DNA from 4 places in the Pseudomonas sp. PvP027 genome. Region 4 is predicted to be linked to each of the others. Evidence: predicted binding sites of a transcription regulator. Region 4 holds the regulator's gene; each other region holds the start of a gene.
What was found. Region 4 encodes FliA, which starts transcription of late flagellar genes. Its sites were predicted from a motif close to CTAAAGTTTNNNNNNNNNNNGCCGNTAA; they were not measured.
Positions count from the first base shown of each region.

Region 1 (4,128 bases), 4.4 Mb from region 4:
CGCCTGTCGTCAGTGCATGAAACACATTGAGCGATGTCACTGTGGGTCGGCATCGAACAACGGGCGCGCACGTCGCGCCCTCGCTTATTTGCCCAACAGCAGTGCTGCGTCGAAGCCCATCCGCAAGTTGCCCCAGTGGCGCCCCTCGAAAAAGAACGGCACATCGATTTCGGTCATAATCTCTCCGGTATCGCGCAAATAAGTCTGCAACAGAAAACGCTGTTTGTTGCCCGCAGCGCGCAGGCCGATCGGATCAGAGAACATACGTTTGTTGCGGCACACCGGCAGATCGACTTCGCGGTTGCCGGTAGGTTTTTGCGATACCCAACTGTTGTTGACCGGGCAATAACCTTTGCTGTCGACGATGAAGGTGACCTTGCCGCCGCGTGTGCCCTTGGTCAGCTTGTCGCATTCGTCCTGGCAGATTTGCGCAAAACGCTCGGTGTAGCCGGTGGTGTATTGTTTCGGATCTGTGCCGGGAATCAGCTTGTAACTCTGATCGAACAGATTGACGCCCTGCTTGTGCAGCTCGGCCAGGCGTACTTGCAGAATGTCACGGCACTGACTGGCGCGAGTAATCGCCGCATCCAGCTCGCCATGCCCAAGCACAAATCGCCCGAGCAGCGCCTGCACCTGCTCGGCCACACTGGACAGATCCCGGGTGGCGGTCGCGGAGTGCTGCATGCGCTGGTCGATGGCCTGGCTATCGGCATAGATCCGCGTTACTCGCTCATTGATCCCCGTGTTTGTGGAAGCGAACTGCTGAATGTGCGCAGCGATGTCGGCGAGCTTGTCGTTGGTCGACTCGAAATCGCCGATCATGCTCTCGAAATGGCCGGACGCACGTTCTACCACCAGCTGGGTTTCGCGGGCGCTGTGGCTGATCTGAATGGTCTGTTCGTGTGTGGAGCTGACTTCCTGAAGCATGGCGTCGATGTTGCGCGAGATGTCGTCAGTGGCTTTACTGACGTTTTGCGCCAGCGTGCGCACTTCGTCGGCCACCACCGCAAAACCTCGACCACTCTCCCCCGCCCGCGCCGCTTCGATGGCCGCGTTGAGCGCCAGCAGATTGGTTTGCGAGGAAATTTGCTGAATCAGGCCGACGATCGACTTGATGCTTGACGAGCGCTCATTCAAGCCGGAGACCAGCCCACCGAACTCATTGAGACTGCTGGATATCTGGCTGATGTTTCCAGTCACTTCCAGCAATTCGGCGTAAGAGTCGCGCGCCATGTTCAGGTTCTGCGCAGTGGTGCTGGAAATGCCCTGCGTCTGTTGCGAGACGTCTTCGATGCTGCCCACCGCCATGTTGCTCTGGTCCATCACCTCTCTGGCGAAGCGTGCCTGATCGGTCGCGCTGTCGCTGGAATCACTGATGTTCTTCAGCGAACGCGCCGACTCGACGGCGATCTGTACAGTCAGCCCCTGAATGCTGCTGATGATCTCGCGCTGTTTGGCCAGAAACAGATTGCAGGTACTGGCCAGCCCGCGAATTTCATCATGGGTGAGCAGCGGCAGATCCCTCGACAAATCACCCTCACCGCTGGCGACCTCCTCGAGCGCACGGGTCATGGACATCACTGGACGCACGATCAGGTGGCGGAAATACCAGACCATGAAGCTGACCATGACCAACGTAAACAGCGTGCTCAGCAGAATCGCGTTGCTCAGCAGATCAAGCTGGCTCTGGATCACGCCCAGCGCGACAGGGTCCGTTTGCGTACCGCGCAACTGCAGCATGATGTCGGAACGGATGTTCAGCGCCACCCAATACAGCAGGGCGCTGACCAGGACCAGCAGGAAAAGGCTTGATAGCTTCTTGGTCAGCGTGTTGAAAAACTGCTTTTCAACTGACTCATACAAAGCCTTTAACGTCTGCATTTTGCTGCTCCTGAGTACAAGGGTGATTCTCGTGCGATGGTTAACGTCTGTCGCTACCAAAGCTTTAATGCGTTCGCCTTCAGCGCAGGCGAAAAACTTCAGCCACACAGCTCACGGCGCTTTTCGCGCCGCAGAGTACTGCAGAGTTGGGCAATTTGATATCACAGCTGAAAACGATCAACCGATTGTGAAAGCTGCCCGGCCATCACCGACAGTTCATCGGTGGTACTGGCGGTCTGGACGATTACCCGGCTGTTGCCCTCGGACATGCTGGCAATCATTTCTACCTGATGGGCGATTTCATTGCTGGCCAGGCTTTGCTCGCCAATGGTGCGGGTGATGTCGTTGACCAATTGCGTGGTGCTCAATGTGGCATCCAGGATATCGCTGATCGCACGTTCCACTTCGGCGGTGACCGCCATGCCCTTGTCGACCTGAGCCACACCGGCTTCCATGCTGGTAACCGCCTCGCGGGTGCTCTGCTGAATGCGCGCGACCATGGCGGTGATTTCCTGAGTGGAAGCACTGGTGCGCCCCGCCAGGCTGCGCACTTCGTCGGCCACCACGGCAAAACCCCGGCCCTGCTCGCCAGCACGGGCAGCCTCGATGGCAGCGTTGAGCGCCAGCAGGTTGGTCTGGTCGGCAATGCCCTTGATGACCTGGATAATATTGAAGATTCCTTCCGAGTCCTTGTCCAGCGTGCGGATCACCTGAGCCGACTGCTGCGCCGAACGGGCGATGCTGTCCATATCACTAACCACCTGATGGATCACCCGACCGCCGTTCTTGGCCAGGGATTCGGCCTGACCGGCCATTTCCAGGGCTTGCCCGGCATGCCGGGTGATTTCTTCAATGCTTGCGGTCATCTCGCTGGTCGCCGCCGACATGGTGCCGGCAGCAGAACTCTGTTGCCGGCTGCTGTCGGCCACTTCATGGCAGCCACTGCTGAGCTGACGGCTCATGCCACTGACGTCATTGGCGTTGCTGCGCACCACTTCGATCATGCTGCGCAGGTCACGCTGCATGATCGCCAGGCTGCGAATCAACATGCTGGCTTCGTCACGACCACGGGGCTCGTCGATAGGGTCGCGGAGGTTGCCATGGGCAATACCATCGGCAATACGGCTGGCGGACGCGAGCGGGATCATGATGCTGCGCGTCACCCAGTGACCCTGGACCAGCAGCAGCAAAATACTGATCAAAAGCACGACCGCCAAGGTCACATTGGCACTGCTAGTGGCCTGACGGGTGCGTTCGCCGCTGGCTTTTGAGTGCCCCTCGATCAGTTCGCTCAAGGTCGACATCTGCCCTTCCAACTGCGTGAAGGCGTTGGAGAAAGTACCCAGCTCTTGCTGCGCGCGGTCCGGGCTATCGATGGCCAGCCCGACGATCCGCTCGCCCGCGCTGATATAAGCATCGAGGCTCGGCTTTATCTTGCTCAGCTCTGCCTTGATCGTGTCTGTGAGCGGCAGTTGCAGGTTATCGCTTACTACTTTGCGAAACAGCGCGGCATGCTCATTGAGCGACGCCTGCACTTCGTCACGCGTGCTGTCGCTCCTGCCCAGGCCGAACAGCATCGCTGACAGCACATCGGCACGCAGCGCGTCGTGCATCATGTCGGCTTCCAGGTGATTGCCCAGCGCAGCCATGCTGACTTCACTGTCGAGCATCGCTGCCTCTGTGCGCGTATTACCCAGATAGTTGACCAGACTGATGATCATGACGGTCAGCACACTGGTGCCTATCAGCAAGAACAGACGTAGTCTTATCGACATCCTGTAGCCCCTCCGGTCAATGAAATAACGCGAGCTGCGGATTGCTCTTATAAACAGCTTATCGACGCACGTTGCCAGATACTTAAGCCTATTTACCGGATAGTGCCGAATCGGCAGACGATAAGGTTGAACGTCCGGCCTGACGCCGCTCTGTAACGCGTCTATGGTGAAGTGAAGACATTCAATACATCCCACAGGAGCAAGCACTGTGCCAGACAAGAAGTTCGCCATCGATCTCGCCTACCGTCCCCGCCTTGCCGACCTCAAACCTCTGACGTCGACTACGACGCTGCTCGAGCCACAGGCGCTGGCCGCACCCCGTACCACACCGGCAAGCGACCTGAAAAAGCGCACCGGCTACGCCGAGAACTTCCTCGGTGATTTCATCGTGCCCTGGCCGACAGTTGACGAGGAACTTGCGCCGGATGTCTATCCTTTGAAGAACACAGGGGACCGCCTCGATTACACACAC
Region 1 covers NZ_JAFIBK010000001.1:793,053-797,180, forward strand. Annotated here, with positions in the region: gene JOE33_RS03010 (methyl-accepting chemotaxis protein) at 85-1,881, opposite strand; gene JOE33_RS03015 (methyl-accepting chemotaxis protein) at 2,043-3,656, opposite strand; gene JOE33_RS03020 (DNA/RNA non-specific endonuclease) at 3,865-4,128, shown strand, end outside.
Region 1: JOE33_RS03010 (methyl-accepting chemotaxis protein) is a predicted target of FliA. The motif match lies at 1,922-1,949, and genes of this name have one in related genera.

Region 2 (4,128 bases), 910 kb from region 4:
CGTTACTGACTCTATAAAAAGAAGGGCAGCAGACGAATCTGCTGCCCTTCTGTCATGCCCGGTCGGCGTAGCTGCCTGGATTACGTCTTGAAGCGCAGCACCAGATCATTCAGGTTGACCGCCAGCTGCGAGAGTTCAGTACTGGCGATCAGCGTCTGCCGGGTGCCTTCACTGCTCTGCACGGCCAGGTCACGAATGCTGACCAGGCTTCTGTCGACATCACGCGCTACATGCGCCTGTTGTTCGGAGGCAGCCGCGATCTGCAAGTTACGGTTATTGATCTCGAGTACCGAGTCGTTGATCTGGCGCAGCGACTCCCCGGCGTCTTCTGCGGTCTTGCGCGTGTTGTGAACTTCCTCAGTGCTCTTCTGCATTGACTCGACGGTGGCAGAGGAGCCGGCCTGAATCGCTGAGATCATCTGTTCGACTTCTTGCGTGGACGTCTGTGTGCGATGCGCCAGAGCCCGTACTTCATCGGCTACCACAGCGAAGCCGCGACCCTGTTCGCCGGCACGCGCGGCTTCGATGGCTGCATTGAGTGCCAGCAGGTTGGTCTGTTCGGCAATGCCGCGAATCACGCCCAGCACTTTGCTGATGTCCTGAGCCTGACCGGCCAGCGCAGTCACTTGCGCGGAGGAGCCCTCGACCAGGCCTGTCAGGTTCTGCATGGCCGTCAGGGTTTCGTTGACGCGCTGGTTACCCAGGTCGGCTGAAAGGCTCGACTGTTGGGCGGCCTGCGAGGTCGAGGTAGCATTACGAGCGACCTCTTCTACGGCAGCACTCATTTCGTTTACCGCGGTAGCGGCCTGCTCGATTTCGCTGTTCTGCTGCTGCAATGTGCGGTCGGCACTTTCGGTGATCGACGTCATCTCGACGGCGGCAGTGCTCAGTTGCGCGGAAGCGCCGGAAATTTCGTGAATGGTGGTACGCAGGTTGCCCGACATGGTGTTGAGGGCCGTCATCAAGCGTGATGCTTCATCGCTGCCGCTAACGCTCAATTGCCGGGTCAGGTCACCGGCGGCGATGTCTTCCGCCAGTTTCAGCGAGACGCTGATCGGGTCGACAATGCTGCGTGTCAGGGCAATCGCGAGTACCACGGTAAGCAGGAACGCTGCGATAAGCACAATCATCAACACGTTGACGCTGTGGTCGTAGACTGTAGTGGCATCTTTCCCGGAGACGACCGCCTCTTCAGCATTGTGCCCACGTAGCACAGTGAGTTTTTCCTGATAGGCAGCGGCTTTTTGGGCCTGCTCTCCGTTGGCGAGGGAGACCGCTCTGTCGTGATCAGCGCTGTCCAGTGCGACGACCTGTTTCAAGCCATCAATGTAGACGCCCATCTTGTTATTGGCTTCTTCGAATTGCGCCCGGTCGGCTTCGCCCGACAGCAGGTGTTTTTGATAGAAGTCGCTGTTGGCACGCAGCGCCTCGATCGCTTCCCGAACCTTGGCTTCTGCGGTGGCGTGTACGGTCGGATCGTTGCTGGCAAGCATCCTGATGCTTTCCAGACGGGCGTGAAGCAGGGCGATCTGAATGTCGTCGACGACCTGAATGCTGGGCAGTGAGTTTTCTTCTATGTTCTGCTCGGCTACGCGCAGGTGGCCGATCTGTACGTAGGAGAAGGCCCCCAGACCGATCAACAACAAGGTAATGACGCCAAAACACAGGGAGGCCCTGCGTGAAATGCTTAACGATCTGAGGTTCATGGTTGCCTCCAGCGGCAAAACAGGCGGAAGGCAAATACGTTCCTCCCAATGACTGTTTTTCTGCTGAAAACGAGAGAGCTTTAACAAAATGGTCATGAAGGTTATTTCATAATAGCCTCGTGCCATTATTTGCTGTAAGGCAGCCGTATGACCTGAAAAAGTTCCAATAAATTGTGAATGATATTAACCGTTAGTCGGGTGAATGTTATTAAAGTATTCGCTCTAATTACGTGATGCCCAAGATGCGGAGCCATGTCTTATCGTTAAGTTGCGGACGTTTTAAACGTGCGCCCACCGTGTCCATAAAACCTGCGATGCACCCCATGCACGCCATTCGTTCTTCTACATGTGGCATGTGACTGGACTCTTCGAAGACAGACCAAATGATGTTGGGGACGTGATCCACATAGGGCTTCACGACGAGCGGTGTGGCTTCGTCATACTTCCCTGAAATCAGCAAGGTCGGAACGTTGATGAGCTTCAGGCGATCAATGATGGTCCAGTTCTTCAGCGTACCGATGACGTGAAACCCGGTAGAGCCATTCATGGCGTGGTACACAGTCGGATCGGCGTCAATCGCGTCGAAGGTACGTTTCACCTCATAGGGCCAGGGTGTGATGCGGCAGACATGACGGTCATAGAATACCCGCGAGGCTTTCAGGTATTCCGGATCTTTCAATGTTTTCGCCTCTTCGTGCTTGAGCAACACAGCCTGCACATCAAGGGGCAGATCCTCGCGCAGCCGGTTGGCCTCGCTTACCCAAGTGAGCATGTCTGCGGGGGAGTTGGCGATGATCAGTGCTTTCAGTCCTTTGGGCTGACGCACGGCATGCTCCGAAGCCAGCATGCCGCCCCACGACTGGCCCAGCAAGGCGTAGTTGTTTTTGATGCCCAGATGCTCAAGCAGGTTAGCCAGCTCACTCAGGAACAGTTTGACCGTCCAGAAGCCGCGACCCTTGTGGGGCAGTCGAGTCGACTGCCCGTTACCCAACTGGTCGTAATGGATAACGGCCCGGCCGGTGCTGGCGATGTCCTTGAACGAATCGACGTAATCGTGCGTACAGCCGGGGCCGCCGTGCAGGATGACCAATGGTGTGCCGGGACCGTGCAGGTCGCCGGTGATGCGATACCACGTCTGATAGTCGCCAAAGGGTGCAAAACCTTCCTTGATCGTCATATCTGCCATGTCGCCGGTCCCTGCTGGATAGTTTGGGGGCACCATAGCGCGACGTCTTGCGTCTCATAACTATGGAAAGTGATAGGTTTTGGCCAATAATCCGGTCAGTGGTCGAGTAAGCGGTAGTGAACGTAACGCACCACCGCCTGCACACGGTTTTTGGCCTCCAGCGTCTGCATGGCTGCTGATCAACCACGAGGCGGACGTCAACTGGACCGACTTCTACTACAGCCCCTACATCGGCGTGTCGCGCAAGGACATCGAGCACTTAGGGATGAACCCGCTGGGCCGATTAGGCTCGAAGAAGCGGTCAGGAAGTGACATGAACCAGGCGCTTGCCTGAACGCCAGGCGCTCTTCAGCGTTCTTTTCCGGCGCGCAGTCGGCCGGGAAACGCTAATTTGTATCCTCAGGTTTATCGGGACTTTGACAGGTTCTGCGGATGGTAAAATTGCGGCCTTTTTGCGCTGTACCCTGCGGAGCTGTCATGCATAAACCCACCCCCCGTACCGAATCCCCGAACGCGCTGGCGTTCATCACGCGTTTCTTCGCTGCCGAATCCGCTGGCGGGCTGGTGTTGATGGCAGCTGCTCTGGCGGCCTTGATCGTAGCCAACTCACCGCTTGCCGACAGCTACTTCGCAGCGCTGCACGCAGTGTTCGCCGGGTTGTCGGTTTCGCACTGGATCAATGACGGTCTGATGGCGATCTTCTTCATGCTCGTCGGCCTGGAGATCAAGCGCGAAGTGCTCGCCGGTCAGCTCGCGTCCTGGAGCCAGAGGGCCTTGCCGGGCTTTGCGGCGCTGGGCGGCATGGTGGTTCCGGCGCTGATCTACGTGGTGTTCAACTGGGGACGGCCAGATACTATCGGCGGCTGGGCCATTCCGGCAGCGACCGACATCGCATTCGCCCTGGGTGTGCTGTCACTGCTGGGCAAGCGCGTGCCCCTGTCGCTGAAGATTTTTCTGTCTGCACTGGCGATTCTCGATGATCTTGGCGCGGTGCTGATCATCGCGCTGTTCTACACCAGCGATCTTTCCATTCCCATGCTGCTGGCAGCCCTGGGCTCCATCGCCGTGCTCGTTGCGCTGAATCGTCTGGGCGTCAAGAAGCTGCTGCCTTACCTGGTTGTAGGTGCGCTGCTGTGGTTCTTCATGCTCCAGTCCGGCATCCACGCCACCCTGGCGGGCGTCGCGCTGGCGCTTTGCATTCCGCTGGGCAAGCCCGATGAAGAGGCTCGCTCGCCA
Region 2 covers NZ_JAFIBK010000001.1:4,255,835-4,259,962, forward strand. Annotated here, with positions in the region: gene JOE33_RS18375 (methyl-accepting chemotaxis protein) at 81-1,706, opposite strand; gene JOE33_RS18380 (proline iminopeptidase-family hydrolase) at 1,933-2,892, opposite strand; partial or broken gene JOE33_RS18385 (LuxR family transcriptional regulator) at 2,988-3,071, opposite strand; partial or broken gene JOE33_RS18390 (ABC transporter substrate-binding protein) at 3,080-3,204, shown strand; gene nhaA (Na+/H+ antiporter NhaA) at 3,370-4,128, shown strand, end outside.
Region 2: JOE33_RS18375 (methyl-accepting chemotaxis protein) is a predicted target of FliA. The motif match lies at 1,763-1,790, and genes of this name have one in related genera.

Region 3 (4,128 bases), 4.4 Mb from region 4:
CTGCCTACCAGTTGCTGCAGGCGCGCAGCCTGCTCTTCCAGCGAATTGCAGGCATCCAGGGTCTGGCGCAGGTTGTCGACGCCCAACTGATTGAGGGTGTTGATGTGAGTGATGTCGACATTGATCGATTCGACCACCGAGGTCTGCTCCTCGGTTGCCGCCGCGACCGACTGGTTCATGCCGTTGATCTCTTCGATACGGCGGGTCACGCTGCTCAGACGCTCGCCGGCCAGGTTGGCGATGCCGACGCTGTCCTCGCTCTGACGCTGGCTCTCGGTCATGTTGGTCACTGCGTCGCGAGCGCCGACCTGCAGCTCTTCGATCATGGTCTGCACTTGCTGGGCAGAATCCTGGGTGCGATGCGCCAGGTTGCGCACCTCGTCGGCCACTACCGCGAACCCGCGCCCCGCTTCACCGGCACGCGCCGCTTCGATGGCCGCGTTGAGCGCCAGCAGGTTGGTCTGCTGGGAAATACTGGTGATCACTTCCAGAATCTGCCCGATGTTGGCGGTCTTGCCATTCAGGCTTTCAATGTTCACGCACGACTCGCTGATCTTCCCGGACAGCTCGTTCATCGCCTTGATAGTCTGCTGCACGACGTTCTGACCGTCGCTGGCCAGGCCGCTCGCATCGCTCGACTGCTGCGAGGTGCGCGCCGCATTCTGGGCTATTTCCTGGGCTGCGGCGCCCAATTCGTTGATCGCCGCGGCCACGCTTTCGGTGCGGTTGGCCTGCTGGTCGGAGTTGCCCATGGACGCGTTGGAGACCTTGACCACCCGGGTGGCAACCTCGCCCAATTGCGCGGCAGTCGAGGCCACTTCACGGATCGAGGCGTGAATGCGCTCGACGAAACGGTTGAACGACTCGGCCAGTTCGCCGAATTCATCTTGCGAAGTGATGGCCAGACGCTTGGTCAGATCGCCCTCGCCGTCAGCGATATCACGCATCGCACGGCCCATCTGATGCAAGGGTTGCATCAACACCCGAATCAACAGACCCAGCAGCAGGATGATTACCACCACCACAACCACCATCGCCGTGATGGCCGAAGCACGGAACTCGGCCAACATGGCGTAGGCCGAGTCCTGCTCAAGTACCAGTGCCACGTACCAGTTGGCCGTCGAAACACCTTGAACAGGCGTGAAGGAAATGATCTCCGGCTTTTTACCGGAGTCGATTTCAGTCACCCCGGTGGCAATTTTCGGCGTGTTGGTCGGGTAGGCTTCACTGATGTTCTTGAGCACCAGTTTGCTGTCCGGGTGCACCAGGATCTTGCCGTCGGCACTGACCAGAAATGCATAGCCATGGCCATCGAAGTTCAGCGAGTTGATGATCTTGGTGACGTTGTCCAGAGCGATATCAGCACCGGCCACGCCCACGAACTGATTCTGGAACTTGACCGGTGTGGCCATGGTCATGACCAGCTTGCCGGAAGAGGCCGCGATGTAGGGTTCGGTCACGATGGTGCCGGGCGCATTCTGTGCCGCCTTGTACCAGCCACGCGCACGCGGATCATAATCAGCGGGGCGATTGGCCGATGGTACCGAGAACATGACGCCCTCGGTGCTGCCAAAGTAGCTCAACTGAAAACTGTCGCTGTAGGCAGGCAGGCCGATGGCGCGCTGCAACTGTGGCAGTTCCTTGCCATCCGCGGCGATTTGCTGCGACATCGACTGCAGCAATTGCATGCGGCTTTCCAGCCAGGTCTGAATATTCTGCGTGGTGAGCGTACCCAGTTGTTGCAACTCTGACTTGACGCTGGATTTGAGTGACTGACGCTGGCGATAGTCATTGACGACAATGAACACGCTGAACGCGACAACCACAATCAATGCAGCGGCAAGAAGGATTTTCTTGCTGAACCCCAGACTCTTCATAGCGGTGACTTCCACGGCAAAAAACCAATAAGGACGATCTCTGGATCGCCAATCAAACTTCACAACGGTGCCGTCTATTTCACGTTACAACCCACAGGCCGCTCAGCGGCCGGAGCCGAGACCTCTGCCACGGCGTCAATCAACGGACAGGCAAGAGCATCGAAACTTTATAGAGACGCTTGTATCGCCATATCGGCGCGATCCGCGAGTCCTTGATTATTTTTTTCGTCGGGGGTCGAGACGTCTTTCCCATAATCGACACTCAAGCGTGCAGAACAGGAAAAACTGGCTATGGTTGAAATCATCCCCCGCACTGCACAGGATGGCCACGCCATGCCAAGTATCGAGCAACTTTTTGACGGTTTGCATAGCCTCCCGAGTATTCCCAAAGTGGCTCAGGACTTGATGCTGCAATTTGACAATCCCTCTTCCAACCTGGAAAGCATTGCCCGCAATATAGAAAAAGACCCGGTGATTGCGGCCAAGGTATTGCGCCTGGCCAACTCGGCACGCTTTCGCGGCTCGAGGGAATCCTCAAGCATCGAAGACGCAGCCATGCGTCTGGGTTTCAATACGCTGCGTACGCTGGTGATGGCCTCGGCAGTGACCGGTGCGTTCAAGGCCGGGCCGAGCTTTGATCTCAAGGGGTTCTGGCTGAAAAGCTTTCAAGTGGCCGGCATCTGCCGGATGCTGGCGAAACAGACGGGCGTCGATCCTGAAATTGCCTTTACCTGCGGGGTGATGCATAACATCGGTGAGTTGCTGATCCAGACCGGTGCGCCCGATGTCGCCGAACGCCTGAACAACGCCGCCAAGGCCGGGACACCAGGACGTGCAGCCGGCGAAACCCTGCAACTGGGTTTCAGCTACCCGGAAGTCGGTGCAGAACTGGCCAGTCGCTGGCATCTGCCCAAGGTCATTCAACAGGCTATCGCCTATCAGGCAACGCCGCTGAAGGCACCGGCTGACGCACCGCTGCCAAAGATCGTTGCTCAGGCCATCACCATTTCGGATGCGCTGGAGGCCCACGGCGGCGCGACGCCTCAGGCGCAGCAGGCCTCAGGCGGGCCGCTGATGGAGGGCATTGATCTGGACGCGCTGTTTGCCGGGTTGCCGGCAGTGCTTGAAGCCGACAAGGCATTTTCCGAATTGTTGAGCTGAGCCATCGGCAACTCTTCAGCCTGACCAACGCAAGCGGGCATGGCGTCAAGCGGTCCATTTCAGGAGTCGCACAGCGTGTTTATCTGTATATCCATACAGATAAAACTTGCCCGCCACGCATTCAGCGTTCATCCTTGCAGCCCTTGCACCGGTAATCGACGACGGTAGTCATGCGGCTGTTTCTCTGCGAAAAACCTTCCCAGGCCAAAGATATTGCGGCTGCGCTCGGCGCCACCCGGCGTGGCGACGGCTGCTGGGTGGGTGCCGATGCGACAGTGACCTGGTGCATTGGCCACCTGCTGGAAACCGCCCCGCCCGATGCCTACGATGCACGCTACAAACGCTGGGTACTGGAAGACCTGCCCATCGTGCCGGAAAAATGGAAGATGCTCGTCAAGCCCAGAACCGCCAGCCAGTTCAAGGCAGTCAAGCGGCTGCTGGGTGAAGCCCGGGAACTGGTGATCGCCACCGACGCCGACCGTGAAGGCGAAATGATCGCCCGCGAACTGATCGAGCACTGTCGCTATCGCGGGCCGATTCAGCGCCTGTGGTTGTCGGCACTGGACGACGCCTCGATCCGCAAGGCGCTGGCGGCGCTCAAACCCGGTGCCGATACGTTCAGCCTGTATCACTCGGCACTGGGCCGATCACGCGCCGACTGGCTGATCGGCATGAACATGAGCCGTCTGTTCACCCTGCTGGGTCGACAATCCGGCTATCAGGGCGTGTTACCAGTCGGCCGGGTACAAACCCCGACCCTGCGACTGGTGGTGGACCGTGATCGCAGCATCGCCAACTTCGTCCCGGCGCCCTACTGGGCTATCGACGTCAGGCTGCTGCATGACAGTCAGGCCTTCATTGCCCAGTGGCGCGCACCCTCGGATGCCTGCGACGATCAGGACCGCTGCCTGAACCAGGCGCTGGCGCAACAGGCTGCGCACGACATGCGCGCCGCTGCCGGCGCACGACTGGTCAAGCTGCGCACCGAGCGAATGCGCGAAGCGGCGCCCTTGCCGTTCGACCTGGGTACCCTGCAGGAAATCTGTTCAAAGAAGCTCGGGCTCGGTGCGCAGGAAACCCTCGACATCGC
Region 3 covers NZ_JAFIBK010000001.1:786,990-791,117, forward strand. Annotated here, with positions in the region: gene JOE33_RS02985 (methyl-accepting chemotaxis protein) at 1-1,877, opposite strand, end outside; gene JOE33_RS02990 (HDOD domain-containing protein) at 2,211-3,038, shown strand; gene JOE33_RS02995 (DNA topoisomerase III) at 3,209-4,128, shown strand, end outside.
Region 3: JOE33_RS02985 (methyl-accepting chemotaxis protein) is a predicted target of FliA. The motif match lies at 2,067-2,094, and genes of this name have one in related genera.

Region 4 (4,128 bases):
GCATGATCGCCGTACCGGAAGTCGAGCCGCTGGAAGAGGGCGGTGTGATTGCGATGGTCGGTCCTGCCGGCATGGGCAAGACCACCACCCTGGCCAAACTGGCAGCACGTTACGTGTTGAAGTACGGTCCGCAGAATATCGCACTGGTCAGCATGGACAGTTTCCGTATCGGCGCGCAGGAGCAGCTCAAGACCCTTGGGCGCATCCTCAACGTTCCGGTCACCCATGTCGATCCCGGCCAGTCTCTGGTTCAGGCGCTGGAACCGCTGCTGCGCAAGCGCGTGGTGCTGATTGATACCGCCGGGCTGCAGGCCAGTGATCCTGCGCTGCGCATGCAGCTGGAAAGCCTCGCCGGTCGCGGCATCAAGTCGCGCAACTATCTGGTACTGGCAACCACCAGCCAGAAGCAGGTGCTGACGGCCGCGTATCACAGTTACAAGCGTTGTGGCCTGGCCGGATGCATTCTGACCAAGCTTGATGAAACTGCCAGCCTTGGTGAAGTCCTGAGCCTGGCGATCAGTCACGAACTACCTGTGGCCTACCTCACGGACGGACCACGCATTCCTGATGACCTGCATACTCCGCGTCGTCATCAGTTGGTAAGCCGCGCTGTGAGTGTGCAGATGCAGGACGAGCCTAGCGAAGAAGCAATGGCTGATATGTTTGCTGACCTCTATCACACCCCTGGCAAGAGAGTGGGTTAAGTGATGGATATTATTGGAATGTCCCTGCGTCAACGGTCTGCCATGCAGTGTTCATTTGCGCATGTGCAGCCCTCGATGTGGTTTCGGTCTACGCAAGACAAGGTAAAGAAATAACATGGGCAGCATGCATCCCGTACAGGTTATCGCTGTGACCGGTGGCAAAGGTGGCGTCGGTAAGACTAACGTGTCAGTGAACCTTTCACTGGCCCTCGCCGAGCTTGGCCGTCGCGTCATGCTGCTGGACGCCGATCTGGGTCTGGCCAATGTCGACGTGCTGCTTGGGCTGACGCCCAAACGCACACTTGCCGATGTCATCGAGGGGCGTTGTGAGTTGCGCGACGTGCTGCTGCAGGGGCCGGGCGGGGTTCGAATCGTACCCGCTGCTTCCGGCACCCAGAGCATGGTGCATCTTTCGCCCGCCCAGCATGCCGGCCTGATCCAGGCGTTCAGCGAGATTGGCGACAACCTCGATGTGCTGGTGATCGATACGGCCGCCGGTATCGGCGAGTCGGTGGTCAGCTTCGTGCGCGCCGCTCAGGAAGTGCTGCTGGTAGTGTGCGACGAGCCCACGTCGATCACCGATGCCTACGCCCTGATCAAACTGCTCAATCGCGACTACGGCATGAACCGCTTCCGGGTGCTGGCCAACATGGCACAGAGCCCGCAGGAAGGGCGCAACCTGTTCGCCAAGCTGACCAAAGTGACGGATCGTTTTCTCGATGTTGCGCTTCAGTATGTAGGTGCCGTGCCGTACGACGAATGCGTACGCAAGGCGGTACAGAAACAGCGCGCCGTTTACGAAGCATTCCCGCGTTCCAAATGTGCACTGGCCTTCAAGGCCATTGCCCAGAAGGTTGATACCTGGCCGTTGCCAGCCAACCCGCGGGGTCATCTCGAGTTCTTCGTTGAGCGACTCGTTCACCAGACCAGTGCAGGGCCTGTGCAATGACTGCGAGCGGCTACCAGATGTACAGCAAGGCGTCCCGTAATTCGCAATACGAGTTGATCGAGCGCTATGCGCCTTTGGTCAAGCGTATCGCTTATCATCTGCTGGCGCGCCTGCCGGCCAGCGTACAGGTCGAGGATCTGATCCAGGCCGGTATGATCGGCCTGCTTGAAGTCTCCACCAAGTATGATTCCACCAAGGGCGCGAGTTTCGAGACCTATGCCGGTATTCGCATCCGTGGTGCGATGCTCGATGAAGTGCGCAAGGGTGACTGGGCGCCACGCTCGGTACACCGCAATACGCGCATGGTCAGTGACGCAATTCGGGCAATTGAAGCTAAAACCGGCCGTGACGCTAAAGATCACGAGGTTGCGGCCGAACTCCAGTTGAGTCTCGATGATTACTACGGGATTTTGAATGACACCTTGGGCAGCCGCCTCTTCAGTTTCGACGACCTGCTGCAGGACGGCGATCATGAAGGGCTGCACGAGGATGGCGCAAGCGGTTCGCTTGAGCCGTCGCGCGACCTGGAAGACGAGCGCTTCCAGGCTGCGTTGGCCGATGCAATTGCCAATCTGCCAGAGCGCGAGCGTCTGGTGTTGGCGCTGTACTACGACGAAGAGCTGAACCTCAAGGAAATCGGAGAGGTTCTTGGGGTCAGCGAATCTCGGGTCAGTCAGTTACACAGCCAGTGCGCAGCTCGTTTGCGAGGGCGTTTGGGGGAGTGGCGAGCGCGTTGACAGGCAACGTGCGGTCTATGGCCGCGCGTTGACTGCAAGCCGGCTGTGCAGAGCGTTACGTGGTAACAGGATGGACCCGTCGGAAGCCTGTCAGGCATTGCCTTGATGGGCTTGTTTCTCAGGTCCTTGCCTGTTGTTGTGCCAAGCCCGTCGTCGTTTCGTACAGCCGGGGGTGTGCTGTGCCAGTATTGAGTGAACAGCGTGTTCAGGTGCTGAACGCGTTAAAGACTGCTTGGAGGTCGAATTGGACAAGAACATGAAAATCCTCATCGTTGATGACTTCTCAACGATGCGGCGGATCATCAAGAACCTTTTGCGTGATCTGGGGTTTACCAACACATCGGAAGCGGATGATGGTCTGACCGCATTGCCGATGCTGCAGAGCGGTGCCTTTGACTTTCTGGTGACGGACTGGAACATGCCTGGCATGTCCGGTATCGATCTGCTGCGCGAAGTCCGCAAGGACGAACGCCTCAAGAGCCTTCCCGTGCTGATGGTCACTGCCGAAGCCAAGCGTGAGCAGATCATTGAAGCTGCCCAGGCCGGGGTGAACGGTTATGTAGTCAAGCCATTCACCGCCCAAGCCCTGAAAGACAAGATCGACAAGATCTTTGAACGCGTCAATAGCTGATGCAAGCCGCGAGGGCGCTATGGATAACAATGATTCGATGGCCGACTTTGAGTCGACCTTAAAGAGACACGCGCAGGAACTTGTCACCAGCCTTGAAAAAGGTCGTTTCGGCGACGCTGTGCAACTGATCCACGAACTCAACCAGACACGCGACCGCGGCCTTTATCAGGAAGTGGGCAAGCTGACTCGTGAGCTGCACAGTGCAATCGTGAACTTTCACATTGATCCGCACATGCCTCAGGCCGAGGAGGTGTCGCAGATCACGGATGCTACCGAACGCCTGTCGTATGTGGTGAGGCTGACCGAGAATGCGGCCAACCGCACCATGGACCTGGTGGAGGAAAGCACGCCGGTCATGAACGGCCTGAGTTCCGACGCCAAGGCGTTGAGCGACGACTGGGGACGTTTCATGCGCCGCGAAATCGGTGCCGAAGAGTTCCGCGAGCTGGCCAAGCGGGTCGATGGTTTTTTGACGCGTACCGAAAAGGAGACCCATCAGGTTTCCGCACATCTCAACGACATTCTGCTCGCCCAGGATTACCAGGACCTTACCGGTCAGGTCATCAAGCGCGTGACACAACTGGTCACCGAGGTCGAGAGCAATCTGCTCAAACTGGTGCTCATGGCCAGCCATGTCGATCGCTTCGCAGGCATCGAACATGACGAAGAATCCATCCTCGCTGAAAAAGATCCTAAAAAACATCTCGCTCAGGGTGAAGGTCCGCAGATTCATGCCGATAAACGTGAAGACGTCGTATCCGGACAGGATGATGTAGACGATCTGCTATCGAGCCTCGGCTTCTAAGGTCTGTTGACGGTTAATTTTAGGGAGCACCCCATGAGCTTCGGCGCCGATGAAGAAATCCTTCAGGATTTTCTGGTAGAGGCCGGCGAAATTCTGGAGCAGTTGTCAGAGCAATTGGTCGAGCTGGAAAGCCGACCGGATGATGCTGATCTGCTCAATGCAATTTTTCGCGGTTTTCACACTGTAAAAGGGGGCGCCGGCTTCCTCCAGCTCCATGAGCTGGTGGAGTGCTGCCACATCGCCGAAAACGTGTTCGACATCCTGCGCAAGGGTGAGCGTCGCGTTGATTCCGAACTGATGGA
Region 4 covers NZ_JAFIBK010000001.1:5,165,267-5,169,394, forward strand. Annotated here, with positions in the region: gene flhF (flagellar biosynthesis protein FlhF) at 1-704, shown strand, start outside; gene fleN (flagellar synthesis regulator FleN) at 820-1,653, shown strand; gene fliA (RNA polymerase sigma factor FliA) at 1,650-2,390, shown strand; gene JOE33_RS22510 (chemotaxis response regulator CheY) at 2,647-3,021, shown strand; gene JOE33_RS22515 (protein phosphatase CheZ) at 3,041-3,826, shown strand; gene JOE33_RS22520 (chemotaxis protein CheA) at 3,860-4,128, shown strand, end outside.